3 regions of the Thermobifida alba genome follow, and region 1 is predicted to be linked to each of the others. Evidence: riboswitches for the same ligand, from Rfam matches in the RefSeq annotation. Region 1 holds a riboswitch; each other region holds the start of a gene.
What was found. Region 1 has a riboswitch for thiamine pyrophosphate ahead of tenA (thiaminase II). Riboswitches for the same ligand answer to the same signal wherever they lie in the genome.
Positions count from the first base shown of each region.

Region 2: linked by a shared signal. The riboswitch ahead of thiO (glycine oxidase ThiO) and the one ahead of tenA (thiaminase II) in region 1 are both predicted to bind thiamine pyrophosphate.
Region 3: linked by a shared signal. The riboswitch ahead of thiD (bifunctional hydroxymethylpyrimidine kinase/phosphomethylpyrimidine kinase) and the one ahead of tenA (thiaminase II) in region 1 are both predicted to bind thiamine pyrophosphate.

Region 1 covers NZ_CP051627.1:3,705,414-3,712,699, reverse strand. The annotation lists gene FOF52_RS16440 (response regulator) at 410-1,075, shown strand; gene FOF52_RS16435 (pyridoxamine 5'-phosphate oxidase family protein) at 1,115-1,552, shown strand; TPP riboswitch at 1,620-1,725, shown strand; gene tenA (thiaminase II) at 1,716-2,417, shown strand; gene FOF52_RS16425 (hypothetical protein) at 2,467-2,949, opposite strand; gene FOF52_RS16420 (hypothetical protein) at 3,238-3,924, opposite strand; gene FOF52_RS16415 (LCP family protein) at 4,418-5,674, opposite strand; gene FOF52_RS16410 (hypothetical protein) at 6,030-6,416, shown strand; gene FOF52_RS16405 (hypothetical protein) at 6,444-6,800, shown strand; gene FOF52_RS16400 (response regulator) at 7,086-7,286, opposite strand, start outside.
Region 2 covers NZ_CP051627.1:437,420-444,705, reverse strand. The annotation lists gene metF (methylenetetrahydrofolate reductase [NAD(P)H]) at 1-942, shown strand; gene FOF52_RS02005 (GNAT family N-acetyltransferase) at 854-1,468, opposite strand; gene FOF52_RS02000 (YbaK/EbsC family protein) at 1,497-2,003, opposite strand; gene FOF52_RS01995 (SDR family oxidoreductase) at 2,142-3,059, shown strand; gene thiE (thiamine phosphate synthase) at 3,175-3,831, opposite strand; gene FOF52_RS01985 (Rv2175c family DNA-binding protein) at 3,877-4,236, opposite strand; TPP riboswitch at 4,355-4,465, shown strand; gene thiO (glycine oxidase ThiO) at 4,458-5,627, shown strand; gene thiS (sulfur carrier protein ThiS) at 5,630-5,830, shown strand; gene FOF52_RS01970 (thiazole synthase) at 5,832-6,638, shown strand; gene pknB (Stk1 family PASTA domain-containing Ser/Thr kinase) at 6,751-7,286, shown strand, end outside.
Region 3 covers NZ_CP051627.1:2,572,766-2,580,051, forward strand. The annotation lists gene FOF52_RS11385 (NADAR family protein) at 1-449, shown strand, start outside; gene FOF52_RS11390 (acyl-CoA synthetase) at 662-2,302, shown strand; gene FOF52_RS11395 (DUF368 domain-containing protein) at 2,580-3,548, shown strand; TPP riboswitch at 3,622-3,719, shown strand; gene thiD (bifunctional hydroxymethylpyrimidine kinase/phosphomethylpyrimidine kinase) at 3,710-4,534, shown strand; gene FOF52_RS11405 (alanine/glycine:cation symporter family protein) at 4,623-6,104, opposite strand; gene FOF52_RS11410 (DUF6457 domain-containing protein) at 6,295-6,540, opposite strand; gene FOF52_RS11415 (glycosyltransferase family 4 protein) at 6,753-7,286, shown strand, end outside.

The sequences.
Region 1 (7,286 bases):
ACCGGAGGCTCTGCTCCGCGGTCCCGGAGGGACCCGCCGGGGGTTGACGGTGTGGGCCGGTACGGCGGTCGCCTCACGGCGGATTGCGCAACGCGGCTCCGGAGACCGCCCGCGGCCACCACCGAGGTGGTGTGCGGGCGCGGTATTCCGCGAAGGCTGTGGTTGGAGCCCGGGGGACACTTGCTACCGCACCGACCCACGCCTTGTGCAACGGACGGGGGCCTCCGAGGATTCCCCACACGGCAGATTTTTCTCCGGGACCCCGCCGGTCCCGCGGGCCCCACCCGGACCGGACCGCGGCGGCGCCCCGGTTCGGGACCTTTGGCGGGACTAATCGAGCCGTTCGGCGCGGCCTCCCCGGGGCTCGGCCGTTACGGTCGAAGAGAGACGAGGAAACCAGGGAGGCAGCATGCCGCGGGCGGACACGCCTGACCCGATCAGGGTGTTTCTGGTCGACGACCACGAGGTGGTGCGCCGGGGGGTCGCCTCGCTCCTTGAGGACGAGGACGACCTGACGGTGGTCGGCGAGGCCGGTACCGCGGAGCAGGCGCTCAGCCGCATCTCCGCGGTGAAACCGGACGTGGCGGTGCTCGACGTGCGGCTGCCCGACGGTTCCGGGGTCGAGGTGTGCCGGGAGGTCAGGTCCGCCCACCCCGAGATCGCCTGCCTGATGCTGACCTCCTTCGCCGACGACGACGCGCTCTTCGAGGCGGTCATGGCGGGCGCCTCCGGATACGTGCTCAAGCAGATCCACGGCTCCGATCTGGTGGGGGCGGTGCGTACGGTCGCGGCGGGCGGTTCGCTGCTCGACCCGCGCAGCACCGGGCGCATGCTGGACCGGCTGCGGCAGAACGGCGGCAGGCCCGACCCGCTGGCCGCGCTCACCCCGCAGGAACGGCAGATCCTCGACCTGATCGGGGAGGGGCTGACCAACCGGCAGATCGGGGAGCGGCTCTTCCTGGCGGAGAAGACCGTGAAGAACTACGTCTCCAGCCTGCTGGGGAAGCTCGACCTGAAACGCCGTACCCAGGCGGCGGTGCTCGTCGCGCAGTTGCGGGCGAAGAACCAGATCTGACTCCCTCCGGGAGGGCCGAGACGTTCAGGAGGAGGGCGCATGAACGTGGATGGGCGTGGCGCGGCCGCCACCGACACGGCCGGGTTGGAAGTGCTCACCCGGGAGGAGTGCCTGCGGCTGCTGGCCGAGGCTCCGATCGGCCGTATCGTCTTCACTGACCAGGCGCTTCCCGCGGTCCAACCCGTCAACTTCACCATGCTGGGGACGGACATCGTCGTCCGCACCTCGCCGGAGTCCAAACTCGCGCAGGCCACTCGGGACACGGTGGTCGCGTTCGAGGTGGACGACTACGACGTGGCGACGCGCACCGGCTGGTCGGTGATGGTGGTCGGGATCGGCCACGCGGTCGACGACCCCGAGGAGCGGGCGGTGCTGGAGGCGCTGCCGCTGCGTTCCTGGGCGCCGGGGCCCCGCTCGCACTTCATCCGCATCATGACCGACATCGTCACCGGGCGCCGCATTCCCCGGAGGCCCTGACCTCTGTCTCTCCTCCTCCGCGAGACCCTCCGTTCCCCCTCCCCGCGGTGAGGGCTAGAGTGACTGGCGTAACCACGCGGGGTGTCCCATGCGGGACTGAGACGGGCCGGGGCCCGAACCCGTTGAACCTGATCTCGTTAGCACGAGCGGAGGAACGGTGGGCGTGCTTCCTGTTGCCGCCGGTGAGACCGGTTTCACCGCCGACCTTGGGCGTCGGCACGCGGACCTGTTCGAGGCCTTCTACCAGCATCCCTTCCTCAAGGGCCTGCGCGAGGGCAGCCTCGCCAGGGAACAGGTGCTGCACTACGTCGGTCAGGACCACCAGTACCTGACCGCCTACGTCCGCTGCTACGGCCTGGGGCTGGCGCTCTCCCCGGACCGGGAGTGGATGCGGTTCTTCCACGACGGCGCTTCGGTGATCCTCGGCGCGGAGAGCCACGCGCACGAGGCGCTGTGCGAGTACGCGGGCGTCTCCTACGAGGAAGCGCAGGTCGACCACCTGGCGCCCAGCGCGCAGGCGTACGTCGACCACATGATGGCGGCGGGCCGCGACACCCTCGGTGTGCTGCTGGCCGCGCTGCTGCCGTGCCCGTGGACCTACCTCTGGGCCGCGGCGCGGTTCACCGAGGAGGCGCCGCTGGCCGCCGACCACCCCTTCCACGGCTGGTGGGACTTCTACGCGGGACGGTACGAGACGGACAAGCTCGCCTGGACGCGTTCGCTGCTGGACCGGGCGGCCGCCGAGGCGGGGCCCGCCGAACGGGAGCGGATGGAGCGGGCGTTCGTGGCCAGCTGCCACCACGAGGTCCGGTTCTGGGAGATGGCGTGGTCCCTGGAGGACTGGACTCCGCCGAACGGTTCCTGACCCGGGCACCGGCGGCCGGTCCGCGCGGACCGGCCGCCGGTGCGGCGGGCTACAGCGACAGGCCCTCGCCCAGCAGCCCCTTGCCGAGCAGGCCCTCGGTGGACAGGCCCAGCGTCTCGGCGGGGTCGGCGGCGTCACGCTGCGGCACGACGTCGGGCGCGGCGCCGCCGAGCAGCGACCCGGCCCTCTCCTGGTGGACCGCGGACCGGCGTTCGATCTCGTCGAGCAGCACCTGCGCGGTGTCCTTGCCCTCGGGCAGCACGGTCAGGTCACCGGAGACGGTCGGCTTCTCCTCGCCCTCGGTGACGGGGGCCCTCATCGGGACGATCCGGTCGTCGACCAGGTCGCCCGGCAGCGAGTCCGCGGGCGCTGCCTCACCGGGCAGGCTGATGCCGAGCCCGCCGAGCGGTCCGGTGAGGTTCTCGGCGGTCGGCACGGCGGCGAAGGCGACGCCGCCGCCCAGGGCGACCAGCCCTGCGGCGCCCAGGGAGAGGACGACGGTCTTCACGGTGGCGCGGATGGTGTCGAACATGGGTTCTCCTCACTGAGTCGGTGTTCGGGGAAGGAACACGAGATGTGCGGCCGGGACGGGAGTCGGCGGGTGTGGGGTGCGACTCCGGCGTGCCGACACGTCAGCCGAGCGGTTCGACGGGCCGTTCAGCTGACCTGAGCCCCGCGGCGGTCGGGTGCGCGGAGTTCAGGACAGCTTCCAGAGCGGGCTGGGGCCGCGGGCCGGTCGGGCGGGAAGGACGCGTCGCCGGTGGTCGGAGACGGTCGGCCGCCGGGGCGGTGCGCGGTCGCGGGCCCGGAACCGGAGCGGCTAGTCGGGGGAGAAGGAGGGGTCGGCCGCGTGCTGTCGGGTCGGAAACGCGGCGGTCGGGCCGACCGTGGCGGTGAGTGCGTCGCGGCGGGGCGCGGCGGGCGGGCGGGGGAGGTAGCCGACGAGCGCCCCGGGGAACGAGGGGCCCTGCTGCTGGGCCTGTGCGGGCTGGGGCGGAGCGGACGCCGCGGTCGCGGACGGTTCCGTTCCGGGGTCGGCCGGGGGCGCGGCGGTGGCGTCCGGTTCGGACGCGGTGGGGTCGAGGACGGGGCTTGCTGCGGGGGCGGCGCCGGATCCGGCCTCTCCGGACTCTGGGGAGCGCCGGGGAGAGGTGTCCGGGGTGCCGGGTGCTTCGGCGGGGGCGCGGCCGGTCTCGGGGGAGCCGGACCGGGGGCCGGTCGGCGTCGCCGGGGACGGGTCCGCCGCGACCGGGTCGAGCAGCGGGCCGAGGCCGACGGCCCGGGGGAGGTCGACCGGCGGCGCCGGCGCGGCGGAGTCGTCCGGGGTGAGCACGTCCTGCACGGTTCCGGTCAGGTCGGCGATCTCGACAGGCTGCTGCGCCCCGGCCCGTTCCGGGACCAGGGCGACCTCGGTGAGGGTGTCGAGCGTGTCGGCGAACGCCGGGGCCGTCGCGCCGAGCACCCAGGCGACCAGGGTGAACCAGCCGAGGGCCACGGCGCGGCGCACCGGGAGGGACCAGAGGGCGCGACCGAGACCGCGGAAGCGCGGTGTGCGCTCCGTCCGTCTCCTCCACGTCATGGTGTCCTCCGGGTGTGCCGCCGACATGTGAACACTTTGAGTAGTTCTTTGCTTACTCAAAGTGTTGCTCGCTGTGGTCAGTGACCGTAGCACGACCACGGCTCAGAAGGGGAGCCGCTGCGGGGAAAACACCGTGCTCACCTGGACCGTTGGGACCAAAGCCCCGGCCGTATGCGGTCTTTGTGCCGATGCCGCGCCCCCTCGGTCTGGGGTTGACTGATGGTGGCGGTCGAGAGTGCGGTCCTCGACCGCCGTCAAGAAAGCCCCCGACGGGGCGGGCGCGAAAGAACTCCTCACTTCGGCTGTACCGGGCAGACTCCACAGCCGTTGAGCGCCCCTCGCGGGGACGGCCGGGAGCGCGGACCCGGCCGTCCCCGCCGTTTCCTTTCCTCCCCGCTTCCCCGACGGCCGGCCGGCGGCGTCACCACCCCTGCGTTCCGGTGGTCTCCGTGCCCAGGCCCAGACCGTTGACACACGGGTTGGCGGTCGCGTCGCGTCCCTCGATCGCGTCGTGGGGAGTCGCGGACGGGACCGGTTCGTGGTGGACCGAGGGGTCGGTGGAGGGCTCGGCCGGGTAGGACGGGGTGAGGTCGGCCGACGGGCTCGGCTCGGCCTGCGGCCGCCCGGTCTCCAGCAGCGCGTCGTCCACCGGTTCGTCCTCGTTGATCGCGTGGAACAGGCGCGCGGCCTTCTCCTCGTTCCAGACCACCCGGTTCGGGTCCCAGGGGGCGGGCCAGGACGGCACCGTGTAGAAGGTGATGTTCCGCGGTTCGACGTCGGACAGGGTGAACCCGATCGACAGCATGGTGTCCAGGGTCAGTTCCGCGTCGGTCGCGGTGTACCGGGTGACCGAGTCGAGCAGCGCGTTCAGCTTGACGGGGTTGGCCAGCACCCTGCTGCTGAGCACCTGGGAGGCCAACGCGCCGAGGAACATCTGCTGGCGGTCGATGCGGCCCAGGTCGCCGCCGTCGCCGATCTCGTAGCGGGCCCGGACGAAAGCGAGCGCCTGCTCACCGTCCAGCACCTGGGTGCCCGCCTCCAGGTCGAGTTTGGCGCGCTGGTCGTGCATGGGTTCGGGGATGCACATCTCCACCCCGCCGATCGAGTCCACCATCTCCCGGAAGCCCACGAAGCTCAGGTGCACGAAGTGGTCGACGCGGATCTGGGTGAGCGACTCGATCGTCTTGACCACGCACGGCGGTCCGCCGTGGAACAGCGCCGCGTTGATCATGCCGTAGTAGCCGTAGGTTCCCTCGGTCTCCCCGTACGGGTCGCAGTCGGGCAGGTTCACCAGCGAGTCGCGGGGGAAGCTGACGACGATGACCCCGTTGTCGGGGGAGATGTGCGCCAGCAGCAGGGAGTCGGAGCGCTCGCCGACGAAGTCCCGGCCGCCGTAGGCGGCGTTGCCCCCCTCCCGGCCGTCGGAGCCGATGAAGAGGATGTTGACGGCGTCACCGATCTTCGGCGGACGCTCTTCCTCGGGCAGGAGGGCGGTCAGGTCGTGGTGGACCATGTTGGCGCGGAGCGACCGGTAGTAGACGTAGGCCGTGCCGAGGCAGGCGATCAGGGCTGCGGCCAGGCACAGGGAGGTCCACACCACCACCCGCCGTCTGCTGCGGCGGCGCGGTGGCGGGGAGTCCGTGGAGGAGGCGGCAGGCGTGGGGGCGTCGTCGGACATGGGGGCTTCCACGAGGGGTGTGGGACTCCGGGGAGTCAACGTGCCAGGGCACCGGATCAAAGGCACAACAGGTGACAAGAGGTGACTGGGAGCCGATCCTATGAGATTCCTCATGGGGAATGCACGGCGAGGGGACCGTTATCGGACAGCCCAGGTTACAGATCGGTACCGCGCGAAAAACACCGTTCCCCGGTGGCTTAGGGTGGAGGGGAATCACGGTGACCGGCTCTGTTGCCGCTGTTCACCGCCTGGATTCAGTGGACCGACAACAACGGCGACTCAGCGTGTGAAACCGGACTTCTGGATGCCTGTCTCCCCCTTCTCCTCGACCGGCGAGCCCTTCCGGTTGCCAGCCGTGTCCGACCACGAGCGGCAACCCGATCTGGTCGAACGGATCACGGACGGACTGCGCGACCATTCCCGTGTCATTCTGGACGCGGCCACCGACCGGGACCGGCAACGCACCGTCGCGGCGGGCAAGGTCGCGGGCAAGCACCTCAAACGCGCGACCCGGGCCACTGTCACCAGCAGGGGCGTGCTGGTCGAGTTCGACGACCTCGACGATTCCTACCAGCAGTTCCAGGACGAGCAGGAGCAGTGGCGGGCACGGCCCCGGCCGACCTCTTCCGAGGCGGCTCCTCCGGTCGAGCAGTCCGTCCACCACCCCCCGGAAGGACAGTTGCCGCGGCGGATTCCCGGAGCGGGCCCCCGGCCGGGGGCACCCGGCCCCGGTCGGCGCTGAGCGGGACACGAGACAGTGGAGAGAGCAGTGCACGACGTGCTACCCGGGCCGGTCCGCTGGGCCAGAATCCTGGTCTTCGTCCTGGCCGGCCTCATCTTCGTGCAGAACGCCGTGCAGTTGCTGGGCGTGGCGTCCGCCGCGGAGGCGACCAGCCACCTGGTGGCCGCCGGGACGTCCGGCGGTGCGCAACTGGTTCTGGGACTGCTCATGCGCCGCCACGGCTGGCCGGTGCTGGCCGCCGTCATCGTCGTGCAGGTGCTGACCGTCGCCGCCACACTGCTCTCGGCTGCCCAGGGGGTCGCGCTCACCCAGCTTGCCCTGCCCGTGGCGGTGGTCGTGCTGGTGCTGACCCGTCCCTCCCGGGAGTACTACCTGGGGACCTGACCCCCGTTGGCCGCGGCCGGGGTCCGGAACCGCCGTCCTCGCGGACGCCCGTGGTCCCTCCCCGCGCGGCGCCGGGGCGGAGCGGCGGCCCCGGTCGGGGCCGTGCCCCGGAGGCCGCCGCAGACGCGGAAAGAGAAGGCGGGCGGTGGTTCATCCCCCCGGAAACCACCGCCCGCTGCCATCCCCCCGGTAGAGGTCCTGACCCTGGAGCGGGGGTCCAAACACCGGGCGGCGAGAAATCTTCGCCTTCCCCTCCCCCGGGGGAGAACACGGGGCGCCGGCGGTCTACCCGTCCTGCTCCTTCGCCAGCGCGACCGCTTCGAGCTGGGATTTCACGTTGAGCTTGGCCAGGATCGACCGGATCTGGGAGCGGACCGTGGCGATCGAGACGTACGACTCCTCGGCGATCACCTTGGCGCGTTTGCCCTCCACCAGCGCGGCGAGCACCTGGCGTTCCCGCTTGGTCAACTGGTCGAACATCTGCTT
Region 2 (7,286 bases), 1.6 Mb from region 1:
ATGCTCGGATCACCCACGCGTCCCGCGTCCCGACCGCGCCGTATCAGCGAACTGCTCGCGACCGGAGAGCCCACGTTCTCGTTCGAGTTCTTCCCTCCCAAGACCCCCGAGGGGGAGCGCCTGCTCTGGCGGGCGATCCGGGAGCTGGAGTCGCTGCGCCCGTCCTTCGTGTCGGTGACCTACGGCGCGGGCGGCGGCACCCGCGACCGCACGGTCGGCGTCACCGAGCGGATCGCCACCGACACCACGCTGCTGCCGGTGGCGCACATGACGGCCGTCAACCACTCCGTGCGCGAACTGCGGCACCTCATCGGCCGGTTCGCGGACGTGGGGGTGTGCAACATCCTCGCGCTGCGCGGCGACCCGCCCGGCGACCCGCTGGGCGAGTGGGTCCGCCACCCCGAGGGGCTGGCCTACGCCGAGGAGCTGGTGCGGCTGATCAAGGAGAGCGGCGACTTCTGCGTGGGCGTGGCCGCCTTCCCCTACAAGCACCCGCGCTCCCCCGACGTGGAGACCGACACGGACTTCTTCGTCCGCAAGTGCCGGGCGGGCGCCGACTACGCGATCACCCAGATGTTCTTCGAGGCCGACGACTACCTGCGGCTGCGGGACCGGGTGGCGGCCCGGGGCTGCGACGTGCCGATCATCCCCGAGATCATGCCGGTCACCCGGTACGCCACCATCGCCCGCTCCGAGCAGCTGTCGGGGGCCCCGTTCCCCGCCCGTCTGGCCGAGGAGTTCGAGCGGGTGGCCGACGATCCCGAGGCGGTGCGCGCGCTCGGCATCGACCACGCCACCCGGCTGTGCGAGCGGCTGCTCGCCGAGGGGGCGCCCGGCATCCACTTCATCACGTTCAACCGGTCGACGGCCACCCGCGAGGTCTACCGGCGGCTCGTGGGCTCCGCCCGGCCGGAAGCCGCAGCGGTAGCGGCGCGGCCATGATGGTGAACTCCCGGTCGGGGGTGCCGGGGAAGCGGAAGCCGGTGATCAGGTCCACGAAGCCGGACGACAGGTAGAGCCCGCGGGCGGGCGTGGGCCCGGTGTGCGTGGACAGCACCGCCGTGCGCTCCCGCCGCGCCTGGACGAGCCGGTGCAGCACGGCCCGGCCGATCCCGTTGCCCTGCCACTCCGGCAGCACGTGGAGTTCGGCGACCTCGAAGGAGTCGGCGAACCAGCGGCGCACCCCCGCCGGGTCGGTGCGGGCCAGTTCCGCGGTGACCACGTCGTGCCACCACTGCCCGGGACGGCCGTGGAAGCCGTAGCCGAAGGCGACCCCGTCCCCCTCCCCGGTCACCGCGACCACCGAGTGGAACCGCGGATGTCCGGCGTGCTGGCGCATGATGGCCTGCCGCCCCGGCAACTGCTCCGGCGGCGGGGACATGGCGGCCGAGTAGATCTCGATCAGCGCGGGAAGCGCGCCGACGAAGGCCGGTGCGGCCAGTTCCCACAGCTCGATTTCGGTTCCCACACGGCCACACTAGGCGCTTCGCCGGTCCTCAGGGGTGAGGTTGTCCGACATCGGCCGGTGTGCCGCCGGTCAGCCGGCACAGCTCCGCGAACGAGGTGGGGAACACCGTGTGCGGGTGCCCCGCCGCGGCCCACACCACCTCGTGGCGGTCCAGCCATTCGTCGACGAGGGTGGGGATCGGCTTGGGGTGTCCCAGCGGGGCCACGCCGCCGATGGGCTGGCCGGTGTGCTCCCGCACGAACTGCGGGGTGGCCCGGACCACCTCCGCCGCGCCGAGGAGCGCGGCGACCTTGCCGGTGTCGACCCGGTGGGCGCCGCTGGTGAGGACCAGGACCGGGTGGAGCGCGTCGGAGGACGCGGCGTCCGGGTCGTGGCGCACGGCGAAGACGAGGCTGTTGGCGATCGCGCCGACCTCGCAGCCCAGCTGTGCGGCGGCGGCCGCGGCGGTGCGTGCGGACTCCGGCAGCTCCCGGACCGTGCCGGAGGCTCCGTGGGCGGCGAGCAGGTCGGCGACTCTGCGGGTGTTGGGGTGCATGGCGCGATCATAGGGCGTGTCGGGCCCCGTCCCGCCCGCGGACGCCGGTGCGCGGCCGCCCCGCGCCTTCGGCCCTCCCGCCGAACCCCGGCGCGCCGGTCAGTGCACGCGCGGGGCTGTTTGCCGAAGATAAGGAACATGGGTGAGGATCTGACAGCGGAACGTATCATCGCGACGACCGGAGCGACCGGCGCCGTCGGCGGCAGAGTGGCCGCCCGGCTGGCACGGCTGGGTCTCGCGCAACGGCTGGTCGTCCGTGACCTCAACCGCGCCCCCGAACTGCCGAAGTCGAGCGCGGCCCTGGCCGCCTACGAGGACCCCGCCGCCTTCGGACGCGCCGTCCGGGGCTCGGACGTGCTGTTCCTGGTCGCCGCCGACGACGCGCGCGAACGGGAGGCGCTGCACCGCGCCGTGGTGGACGCGGCCCTCGCCGAGGGCGTGCGCCACATCGTCTACCTGTCGTTCCTCAACGCGGGCGCCGCGGCGACGTGCGTGCTGGGCCGTGAGCACCACGCCGCCGAAGCGTACATCCGCTCCACCGGGGCGGCCTACACCTTCCTGCGGCCCAGCCTGTACCTGGACCTGCTGCCGGGGTGGATCGGCGAGGACGGCACGATCCGCGGCCCGGCCGGGGACGGCCGGGTGGCCTGGGTGTCGCGGGACGACGTCGCCGACGTGGCCGCCGCCGTGCTGCGCGCCCCCGAGGGGCACGTGAACCGGGTCTACGCCGTGACCGGCCCGGAGGCGGTGTCGCTGGGGTGGACCGCCACCCGCCTGTCCACGCTCACCGGGCGCACCGTCGTCTACGTCCCGCAGACCCCCGAGGAGGCGGTCGACTTCCTGAACTCCCGGGGCCTGAGCGCGCGGGAGGTGGCCGAGCGGGTGGGCGCGTGCGCGGCCGTCGCCGCCGGGGAGCTGGACACCGTCAGCACGACCGTCCCGAGGCTGACCGGCCACCCGGCCCGGTCCCTGGAGGGCTACCTGCGCAAGAACCCCAGCGCGCTGTCGCACGCGCCGCTGTTCGGCGACTCCGGCAAAGCGGCGACGGCGCCGTGACCGGACGGCCTCCTCCGCGCGGAGGAGGCGGCACCCGAAGCCCCGCGCCGGTGCGGGCCGCGGGAGCGGGGTCCGACCGGTCCGGCCGCCGCGCGCGGCCGCGTCGCCCGGGCGCTCAGTCCGCCGCGGCCTCGGCCAGGCGGCGCCGGAACTCCGCCGCCGCCGCCCGCGGGTCCTCGGCCCGGGTGATGGCGCGCACCACCACGACCCGGCGGGCCCCGGCCGCCAGCACCTCGTCGAGGTTGTCCAGGTCGATGCCGCCGATGGCGAACCAGGGCCGGGCGGGGCCGAGCGCGGCGACCCGCGCCACCTCGCCGAGGCCCGCGGCGGGACGGCCCGGCTTGGTGGGCGTGGCCCACGCCGGGCCGATGCAGAAGTAGTCGACGCCCTCCTCGCGGTCGGCCGCCGCGGACAGCTCCGCCGTGCTGGTGGAGCGGCCGATCAGCGGACGGTCGCCGAGGATCGCGCGGGCGTACGGCACGGGCAGGTCGCGCTGGCCCAGGTGGAGCACGTCGGCCCCGACGGCGTGGGCGATGTCGGCGCGGTCGTTGACCGCCAGCAGCGCCCCGTGGCGCTCGCAGGCCTCGCGCACCGTCTCCAGCGCGGCGAGCTCCTCGCGCGCCTCCAGGGTCTTGTCGCGCAGCTGCACGATGTCGACGCCCCCGGCCAGCGCCGCGTCGAGGAACTCGGCGAGGTCGCCGCGGTCGGCACGGGCGTCGGTGCACAGGTACAGCCGGGCGGCCTCAAGCCGCTTGCGCAGGGTCTCGTCCACGCCCCCCACCCTAGCCGCCGCCGGACCGCCGGGCCGGGCCGGGCCTCAGAGCAGCATCGCCTGGGCGCGGCGGTGCACCTCGGTGCCGCGGTTGGCGCGGATCGCCTCGATGGGGGTGCCCGGCAGGCTGTCGTCGGCGGTGAACATCCAGCGCAGCGCCTCCTCCGGGGTGAAGCCGCTGTCGGCCAGCAGGGTGAGCGCGCCCCGCAGGCCCTTGGGGGTGGTGCCGTCGACGATGAACGCGGCCGGGACCGAGACCTCTCCCGCGCGGGTGACGCCCAGGAGTCTGTGGTCGCGGATCATCTGCCTGACCCGGTTGGGGCTGACGTTGAGCGCGGCGGCGGCTTCCCGGAGGGTGAGCCACTCGCCCACGAGCGCATCGATGTCGCGGTCGATCGGTGTCACGGTTCCAATCTCGCACATCCGGCGCCCGGGCACCTCCCCTCTCCGGCCGTGATCGCTGTAGGCGTACACATCGGGCCTTTACCCCCGTACCACCTGGGCGACCTAGAATGCGAACGAAAGCGAAACCCGCGGGAGCCGGACGGAACCGGCTGAGAGGGAGGCTGGCGGCTTCCGACCGCAGAACCTGATCCGGGTCATACCGGCGAAGGGAGTGGAGCGCCGTGGACCTGCGCTCGTTCCCCGACGTACTCGTCGTCGGGGGTGGACTGATCGGCCTGGTCACCGCGTGGCGCGCGGCCCGCCTCGGCATGCGGGTGACCGTGGTCGCCGCGGATGAGTCGGGCGCCGCGTCCGGGGTGGCCGCAGGCATGCTGACCCCCGCGACGGAGGCGGTGTTCGGCGAGGAGTCGCTGATGCGCTTCGGGCTGCGCTCCCTCAGCCGCTATCCCGACTTCGTCGCCGACCTCGCCGAGGACACCGGTGTGGACCCCGGTTACCGCACCAAGGGCACCCTGCAGGTGGCCTTCGACCCCGACGACCTGGCCGTCCTCTCCGAACTGGAGAAGCTGCGGGCCGATCTCGGCATCCGGACCGAACGGCTCACCTCACGCGAGTGCCGCCGCCTGGAGCCGATGCTGGCCCCCTCGGTGCGCGGCGGCTTCCTGGCCCCCGACGACCACTCGGTGGACCCGCGCCGCCTCGCCTCGGCGCTGCGGTCGGCCGCCGCCGCGCGCGGCGTGGTGTTCGTGCCCGACCGCGTCGTCCGGGTGGTGGTCGAGGGCGACTCCGTGCGCGGCGTGGTCCTGGACCGCGGCGACGTCGTGGAGGCGGGCCAGGTGGTGCTCGCCGCGGGCGTGTGGACCTCCCTGATCGACGGACTGCCCGACGGGGTGGTCCCCCCGCTGCGCCCGGTCAAGGGACAGCTGCTGCGGCTGCGCGTCCCCACGGGGGTCGAGCCGATCGTGACCCGCACGGTGCGCGGCCTGGTCCGGGGCTTTCCCGTGTACCTGGTGCCGCGCACCGACAGCGAGGTGGTCCTGGGCGCGACCCAGGAGGAGATGGGCTTCGACACCCGGCTGACCGTCGGAGGGGTCTGGGAGCTCCTGCGCGACGCCCGCGAACTGCTTCCCGGGATCACCGAACTGGCGATCCACGAGACCTGCGTGGGCCTGCGCCCCGGCTCCCCCGACAACGAACCCCTGCTGGGGCCCACCCGCCTGCGCGGACTGCACCTGGCCGTCGGACACTTCCGGCACGGGGTGCTGTTCACCCCGGCGACCGGGGACGTCATGGCCGAGGCCCTGAGCACCGGGCGGCTGCCCGAGTACGCGAGCCACCTCGCGGCGGACCGCCCCCTCCCCACCCCCTCATCATCGGAAGGGATCGAATGACCGTGAACGCGATCATCAACGGCGAGACGCGCCAGCTTGCTCCGGACACCACCGTCGCCGACGTGGTGCGCTCCCTGACCAGAGCGGAGTCCGGCGTGGCGGTGGCGCTCAACGACGAGGTGGTGCCCAGGACCGACTGGGTGCGCACCGTCGTGTCCCCCGACGACCGGGTGGACGTGCTCACCGCCGTCCAGGGGGGCTGACTTGACCGACACCCTGACCGGGAACCCCCGCTCCGACACCGGCACCGCCGACGACCCGCTGGTGATCGCCGGGCGGTCGTTCGGTTCCCGGCTCATCATGGGCACCGGCGGCGCGCCGTCGCTGCGGGTGCTGTCGGAGGCGCTGCGCGCCTCCGGCACCGAGTTGACCACCGTGGCGATGCGCCGGGTCGACCCGAACGCCGAGGGGTCGGTCTGGGACGTGCTGCGGGAGAACGCCATCAGCCCGCTGCCCAACACCGCGGGCTGCTTCACCGCCGTCGACGCGCTGCGCACCGCCCGCCTGGGCCGCGAGGCGCTGGAGACCGACTGGGTGAAGCTGGAGGTGGTCGCCGACGAGCGCACCCTGCTCCCCGACCCGGTGGAGACGCTGGACGCCGCCGAACGGCTGGTGGACGACGGCTTCACCGTGCTCGCCTACACCAACGACGACCCCGTGCTGGCCCGCCGGCTGGAGCAGGTGGGCTGCGCCGCGGTGATGCCGCTGGGCGCGCCGATCGGCTCGGGCATGGGGATCCGCAACCCGCACAACATCGAACTGATCGTCGAGGAGGCCCGGGTCCCCGTCATCCTGGACGCGGGCATCGGCACCGCCAGCGACGCGGCGCTGGCCATGGAACTGGGCTGCGACGCGGTGCTGCTGGCCACCGCGGTCACCCGGGCGCAGGACCCGGTGCTGATGGCGCACGCCATGCGCGAGGCGGTGACGGCCGGGCGGCGGGCGCGGCTGGCCGGACGCATCCCGGTCCGGCGCTACGCGCACGCCTCCTCCCCGGCCCGCGAGTCCTGACCCGGCCGGGCGGGGCCGGGGGGAGGTCCCCGGCCCCGCCCGGCCGGTCCGCGACCAGGAAGAAACCGTCTCGACACCGTCGGATTCCGCGATCCACCGTAAACTGCCCCTCGTGGACATGACGGCTGCGGACGCGCTAGTGGGAACGACCCTCGCCGGTCGGTACCGGGTCGAATCGAGGATCGCCAACGGCGGTATGGCGACTGTCTTCGTCGCTCACGATCTGCGACTGGACCGACGCGTCGCGTTGAAGGTGATGCACGCGAGCCTGGCGCGGGACCCGCAGTTCGTCCAGCGGTTCATCAACGAGGCGCTGGCGGTCGCCAAGCTCTCCCACCCCAACGTGGTCCAGGTCTACGACCAGGGCAGCGACCAGGGCCACGTGTACCTGGCGATGGAGTACGTGCCGGGGCAGACCCTGCGCGCGTCGCTGAAGGCGCGGTCCCGGTTCTCCCCCGCCGAGGCGCTGCGGGTCATGGTGCCGGTGCTGGCCGGTCTGGGCGCCGCCCACCAGGCGGGCATGGTGCACCGGGACATGAAGCCCGAGAACGTCCTGATCACCCGGGACGGTCAGATCAAGGTGGCCGACTTCGGGCTGGCCCGGGCGGTGGAGGCCAGCCAGCAGGGGCTGACCAAGACCGGCACGCT
Region 3 (7,286 bases), 1.1 Mb from region 1:
CGCCCTTCACCGTGGCGGGGCAGGCCTACCGCACCGCCGAGCACTTCATGATGGCGGAGAAGGCCCGCCTGTTCGGCGACGAGCGGACCCGGCGCGAGGTACTGGACGCGCCCCATCCCGGCGCGGCCAAGAAACTGGGCCGCCAGGTGCGGGGCTTCGACGAGGCGACGTGGGCCGAGCACCGCTACGGCATCGTCGTGCGCGGCAACCTGGCCAAGTTCACCCAGCACCCCGACCTCGGCGCCTTCCTGCGGGGCACCGGGGACCGCGTGCTGGTCGAGGCCAGCCCGGTCGACCGGATCTGGGGCATCGGCCTGGCCGCCGACGACGAGCGGGCCGCGACCGCGGCGCACTGGCGCGGGCTGAACCTGCTCGGTTTCGCGCTGATGGACGTCCGTGAGGAACTCCACACCTCCGATTTCTCCGCCGCCGACACCGGACGACGGTGATCTTCGGCACAGGTTCAGCGGGAGTTCACCCCGTCTTTGTGGCGCGTCTCACCGGGGCGCGCTCCCCCACTCTCCGCACCACCGGTCCTATCGGGCTTTTCACCGTCTCCTGATAGCCGACCCCGAAGGGATGTGACTCAGGTCATAACTGCAAGATCGATCCTCACACCCGCCCACGGGCACAACAGCGACAGGGGCGAAAAATGACCGAAATGCGAGTTCTGGGAGCAACCGGTTCCTCCGGTGCCAGCGACCTCTCCTTGTCCGGCCTGCTGGCCGCCGTCGCCGCGGCGGTACCCCAGCGGCTCGCCGTCGTCGCGGGGGCACGCCGCCTGACCTTCGCCGCCCTCGACGCCCGCGCCACCCTCGTCGCCCGCCACCTGCTCGACGCGGGCATCCGGCCCGGCGAACACGTGGCCGTCCTCTGCTTCAACCGCGCCGAGTGGCTGGAAGCGGCCTTCGGGACCTGGCGCGCCGGAGCCGTCCCCGTCAACGTCAACTACCGCTACGTCGCCGCCGAACTGCGCTACCTGCTCGACAACGCCGACGCGGTCGCCCTCATCGCCGAACGCTCCCTCGCCGCCACCGTCGCCCGCGTCCGCCACGAACTGCCGCTGCTGCGCCACGTCCTGCTCATCGACGACGACGCCCCCGACCGCACCGACGGCGTCGACTACGAGGCCGCGCTCGCCGCCGCCGCGCACTCCGCCACACCGCTGCCCGCCACCGGGGGCGACGACCTGTACCTGCTCTACACCGGCGGCACCACCGGCTACCCCAGGGGCGTCATGTGGCGGCAGGAGGACATCTTCCACGTCGCCCTGGAGCAGCGCCGCCCCGGCACCCCGCGCGCCGCCGACGCGGCGACCGTCGCCGAACGGGCCGCGCGTGCCACCCCGCTGCGCATGCTCGTGCTGGGCCCGGTGATGCACGCCGCGGGCCAGTGGAACGCGCTGAGCATGCTGTTCCGGGGCAGCACCGTGGTGCTCAGCACCGACCGGGTCTTCTCCCCCACCCGCATCGTGGACCTCGCCGACCGCGAGGGCGTGCACATCGTGCAGTGCGTCGGCGACGCCATGGCCCGCCCCCTCGCCCAGGAGCTGCTGCGCAGCCCCGGCCGATGTCGGAGCCTGACCACCGTCAGCTCCGGCGGCACCCCCCTCACCCCCACCGCGCGCCAACTGTGGCGCGCCTGGAAGCCGACCATCACCATCAACGACAACTACGGCGGCAGCGAGACCGGCGTGTGCGGATCGGCCGCCGCCCGCCTCAGCGGGAAGACGCGGCGCTTCGCCATGAGCCCCAGCGTGGCCGTGCTCGACGACCGGCTGCGGCCGCTGCCGCCCGGCTCCGACCAGATCGGCCGGATCGCCCGCACCGGACGCATCCCGCTGGGCTACTACAACGACCCGGAGAAGACCGCGCGGACCTTCCCCGTGGACGCCGACGGCCGCCGCTGGGCGCTGTCCGGGGACTACGGGACCATCGCGGCGGACGGCACCATCGAACTGCTGGGCCGCGGCTCCACGGTGATCAACACCGGCGGGGAGAAGGTCTACCCCGAGGAGGTCGAGGCGGTCCTCAAGGCGCACCCGGCCGTCGCCGACGCCATCGTGGTCGCCGCCCCCGACGAACGGCTCGGCCAGCGGGTCAGCGCCGTGATCGCCCTGACCGGCCCGCGGCGGCCCAGCGACAAGGAACTGCGCGACCACTGCCGGCAGCGGCTGGCCGGCTTCAAGGTGCCGCGCACCATCCGCGTCGTGGACGAGGTCAAGCGGACCGCCGTGGGCAAGCAGGACTACCGCTGGGCCTCCCGCGTGGCCCGCGAACCGGCCCCCGCACTCAGCCGCTGACCGTCCCCGTCCGGCCCCGCCCGCCGCCTCCGCCCGGCGCGCGGGGCCGGACCGCGTGCGGCGGCCGGGGCCCGGCGAACGCGCCTCACCGTCCTGTCGCCGCGCCGAATCCGCTCCCCTTACACTGGGTGCCTGTCTGCCCGGCCGCTCCGGTCCGCTGCGCGAGCACACCGCCCGGGCAGCTCCCACGCGTTTTCCTCCGGGCATCGGCCTCCCGCCCCGTTCCGACCACGACGGGACGGGACCGCCTTCCCTTTTCCACGACGAGAAGTAGGACATGGCGAAGTCAATCGGCACCCATCTGCTCAACGGCGTGCGCGGCGCCCTCATCGGAACCGCCGAAGTCGTCCCCGGCATCAGCGGCGGCACCATCGCGCTGATCACCGGCGTCTACGAGACCCTCATCAACTCCGCCGGCCACGTGGTCAGCGGCGTCAGGCTGCTCGCCACCGACCTCGTCCGGGGCAGGGGGACCGCCCGCGCCCGCGAGGAGTTCGGCCGCGCCGACTGGGGAGTCGTCCTGGTCGTGCTGGCGGGCATGGTGCTGGCCGTGCTGATCGCCGCCCGCGTCATCGCCCCGCTGGTCGAGGACCACCCGTCCGAGTCCTACGCCCTGTTCTTCGGCCTGGTGCTGGCCTCCCTGTGGGTGCCCTACAGCGGCTCGGGGCGGCGCTGGCGGATCGGCGACTACCTGCTCGCCCTCGTGATGGCCGTGGCCTCGTTCCTGCTCACCGGCCTGCCGCCCACCCAGGTGGAACCCACTCCCCTCGTCGTCATGGTCGCGGCCTCCGTCGCGATCTGCGCGCTGGTGCTGCCCGGCATGTCCGGCTCGTTCATCCTGCTCACCCTCGGCCTGTACACCGTGACGATGAACGCGCTCAACGACCGCGACCTCGGCTACATCGCCACCTTCGCCCTGGGCGCGACCATCGGCCTGGCCCTGTTCGTCAAACTGCTCCAGTGGCTGCTGGACCGCTTCCACCACCTCACCCTGGTGGTGATGACCGGGCTGATGGCCGGATCGCTGCGCTCCCTGTGGCCCTGGCAGGACGAGGACCGCACCCTGCTCGCCCCCGACCAGGGCAACCTCGTGCTGTGCGTGGTGCTGGCCGTGGTCGGTGCGGCCGCCGTCATCGGCATCATGCTGGTCGAGCACCGGCTGAAGGCCCGCGCGGCGGCCCAGGAGGCCCCCGCCCCCGCCGCTCCCGCCCGCCGACCCCAGGAGAACGACGAGGTCGTCGGCTGACCCGTCCCCGCACCGCCGCGCCGCCCCCCCTGCCCGCTCCGGGCAGGGGGGCGGCGCCGTGTTGCTAGCCTTCGCAGTGGACGCGGGGTGCCGGCCCCCTCGCCGGCTGAGATGACACCCGCCGAACCTGATCTAGGTCGTACTAGCGGAGGGACGTCCCCATGATTCCCACCATCCTGTCCATCGCGGGCACCGATCCCAGCGGCGGGGCGGGCATCCAGGCCGATCTGAAGGCCTTCTCTGCACTCGGCGGCTACGGCACGACCGTGGTGACCGCGCTGGTCGCGCAGACCACCACCGGGGTCAGCGAGGTGCACGACGTCCCGGCGGCGTTCGTACGCAGCCAGCTGGACACCCTGCTGACCGACGTGCGGGTGGACGCCGTCAAGATCGGCATGCTCTCCAACACCGAGGTCATCGAGGTAGTGGCCGCCGCCATCGACGCCTACCAGCTGCCCAACGTGGTCCTCGACCCGGTGATGGTCGCCAAGAGCGGCGACCGCCTGCTGGCCGCCGAGGCGGTGGAGGCGCTGCGCACCGAACTGCTGCCGCGCGCCGACCTGATCACCCCCAACCTGCCGGAGGCCGCCGACCTGCTGGGCGAGGCCGAGGCCACCGACCCTGCGGACATGCGCGGCCAGGCCGAACGGCTGCTGGCGCTCGGCCCGCGCCGGGTGCTGCTCAAGGGCGGCCACCTGTCCGGGCCGACCAGCACCGACCTGCTGCTGTCGGCCGACGGCGAAGCCGAGACGCTCACCGCCGAACGGGTGGACACCACCAACACGCACGGCACCGGCTGCACCCTCTCCTCCGCGATCGCCGCCCTGCGCCCGCAGCGCCCCACCTGGTCGCAGGCGGTGCGCGAGGCCAAGGACTACCTCACCGAGGCGCTGCGCCACGCCGACGAACTGGAGATCGGCAAGGGCAAGGGCCCCGTGCACCACTTCCACGCCTGGTGGGGGAGGCAGGCTCCGCGGTCCCGCTGAGCGGGGCCGCGCCTCCGTCGGCGCGTCCCGCACCGGACCCGCGAGAGCCGCGGCCCGGGAAGGGCATCCCCTCCCCGGGCCGACCGGCTCATCCCCGGGGGCTGACCTCGGGAGGCTCCGACACGTCCGGGTCCGCCCTGCGGGGCCCCGGCACGCCGGGACCCGACACGTCCACCAGGTCGGGGTCCCGCCAGTTCGGGTTGGCGAAGTACCGCTTGGTCTCCGCCACCACGATCGGCGACAGCAGCAGCAGGCCCAGCAGGTTGGGCAGCGCCATCAGGCCGTTGGCGATGTCGCTGAACTTCCAGACCGTGCTCAGCTCGGTGGTCGCGCCGACGAACACCACCAGGGTGAACACGATGCGGAACGGCACCACCGCGGCCCGCCCGACCAGGTAGTCCATGCAGCGCTCGCCGTAGTAGCACCAGCCCACCAGCGTGGTGAAGGCGAAGAACACCACCGCGATCGCCACGGTGTACTGGCCCAGCGGCTCCAGCGCCGGGGAGATCCGCCCCAGCCCTTCGGCCATGCCCAGCGAGGTCATCAGCGAGCCGTCCTCGCTCCCGGCCTGCCGCCACGCCCCCGTGACGATGATGACCATGCAGGTCATGGTCACCACGATGATGGTGTCGATGAAGGTCTGCGTCATCGACACCATCGCCTGGCGCACCGGCTGGTTGGTCTTGGCGGCGGCCGCCGCGATGCCTCCGGTGCCCAGACCGGACTCGTTGGAGAAGATGCCGCGCGCCACCCCCTGCTGGATCGCGTACAGCAGCGCCGAGCCGAGCAGGCCGCCCGCGGCCGCCTCGCCGGTGAAGGCGTCCCGGAAGACCAGGGCCAGCGCCGCGGGAAGGTCCGCGACGTGGACGACGAGCACAGTCACCGCGATGAGCACGTAGGCGACGATCATGACCGGCACCACTCCGGCGGCGAACCGGCCGATGCTCTTGATGCCGCCCAGCACGACCGCGCCCACGACGACGACCATCGCGGCCCCGGTGGCCCAGGTGGGCACCGACCAGACGCTCTCCAGCTGCGCCGACACGGTGTTGGCCTGCGTCATGTTGCCGATACCGAACGCCGCCACCGCGCCGAACAGGGCGAACAGGAAGCCCAGCACCAGGCCGAACCCGCCGCCGACCCCGTGGCGCAGGTAGAACATCGGGCCGCCGCTCTGCTCGCCCCGGGCGTCCCTGCGGCGGTACTTCACGCCCAGCAGCGCCTCGCTGTACTTGGTGGCCATGCCCAGCAGGCCGGTCACCCACATCCAGAACAGTGCGCCGGGGCCGCCCAGGCCGATCGCCAGCGCCGCGCCGGTGATGTTGCCGACGCCGACCGTGGCGGCCAGCGCGGTGCTGAGCGCCTGGTAGTGGGAGATGTCGCCCTCGCCGCGCTGCTCCTTGCGGCGGACCAGGGCCAGCCACAGCGCGTGCCCCAGCACCCGGAACTGCAGGCCGCCGAGCCGGATGGTCAGGAAGATGCCCGTCCCCAGCAGGAGCGGGATCAGGACGTACGGTCCCCAGATGACGTCGTTCACCACGAAGAGAATCGACTTCTCTTCTTCTTCCATCGTTCTCACCCGCCCCTAAAGGGTCACCGTTTTTCCCGCAACACCCCTATCACCCAAGATGGCCGCACGTGCTGATCAATCGCGGAGAACGTGGGATCTTGAGCGACCATTTGACTTTGCGTCACTGTATCGCTTCGGTCACCCATCGTCCCGTTTTCCGCCATTGTGTCATGAGGCGATGACGAATTCTTTATTCCTTTGTTCCCTCCGAAAAGGTTTGAGCCAGCCGACTCAGCGCACGCGCCGCCTCCTGCGGGTCGGCGCCCCGGCCCACCGCGATCCCCAGCAGGTAGGCGGTGAGCGGAGCGGCCGGGCGGGCCACCGAGTGCGCCGCGTCCCGCGCCAGGTCCAGGATGAGGTCCACGTCCCCGCGGTCGAGTTCCTCCGGCAGTCCGAGTTCGGCGCCGACCAGCCGCGCCCACTCGACGAGTGTCACCCGCTCCTCCTTCGCTCCTCGCGGCGCACCCCGCGCGCACCGCCGGTCGCACGCTACCGCGCCCCCGGCCGCGGGGGGCGCGGAACCGGCGGGACGGGACGGCGGGGTCCCCCGCCTCCACCGGGCGTTCACCCGGTGCGCGCACCCGGTTCACCCGCGCCGCCTAGCGTCGAAGGAGTAGGCCGCCGCCCCTCCCCGTCGAGGAGAAGCCGATGCCCTCCGCTCCCCCGACCGGTGCCGAGCCGCTCCGGGTGGCCATCGTCACCGAATCGTTCCTCCCCCAGGTCAACGGCGTCACCAACTCGGTCTGCCGGGTCGCCGAACACCTCGCCGCCACCGGACACCAGGCCGTGGTCATCGCCCCCGGCCGCGGCCCCGCTCGCTACGCGGGATTCCCCGTGGTCCGCCTGCCCGCCGTGTCGCTGCCCGGCTACCGCTCCTTCTCCGCCGGACTGCCCGCGCGGCGGCTGATGACGGCGGCGCTGCGCGCCTTCGCCCCCGACGTGGTGCACCTGGCCTCGCCCGTACTGCTGGGGCACGCCGCTGTCGAGGCGGCCCGCCGGTGGGCGCTGCCGACCGTCGCGGTCTTCCAGACCGACCTGGTCGGGTTCGCCCGGCGCTACGGCATCCCCGCCTCCCGCGTCCTCTGGCCCCACCTGCGCCGCCTCCACTCCGCCGTGGACCGCACCCTGGTCCCCTCCACCCCGACCCTGCGGATGCTCTCCGACCAGGGGTTCCCCCGGCTG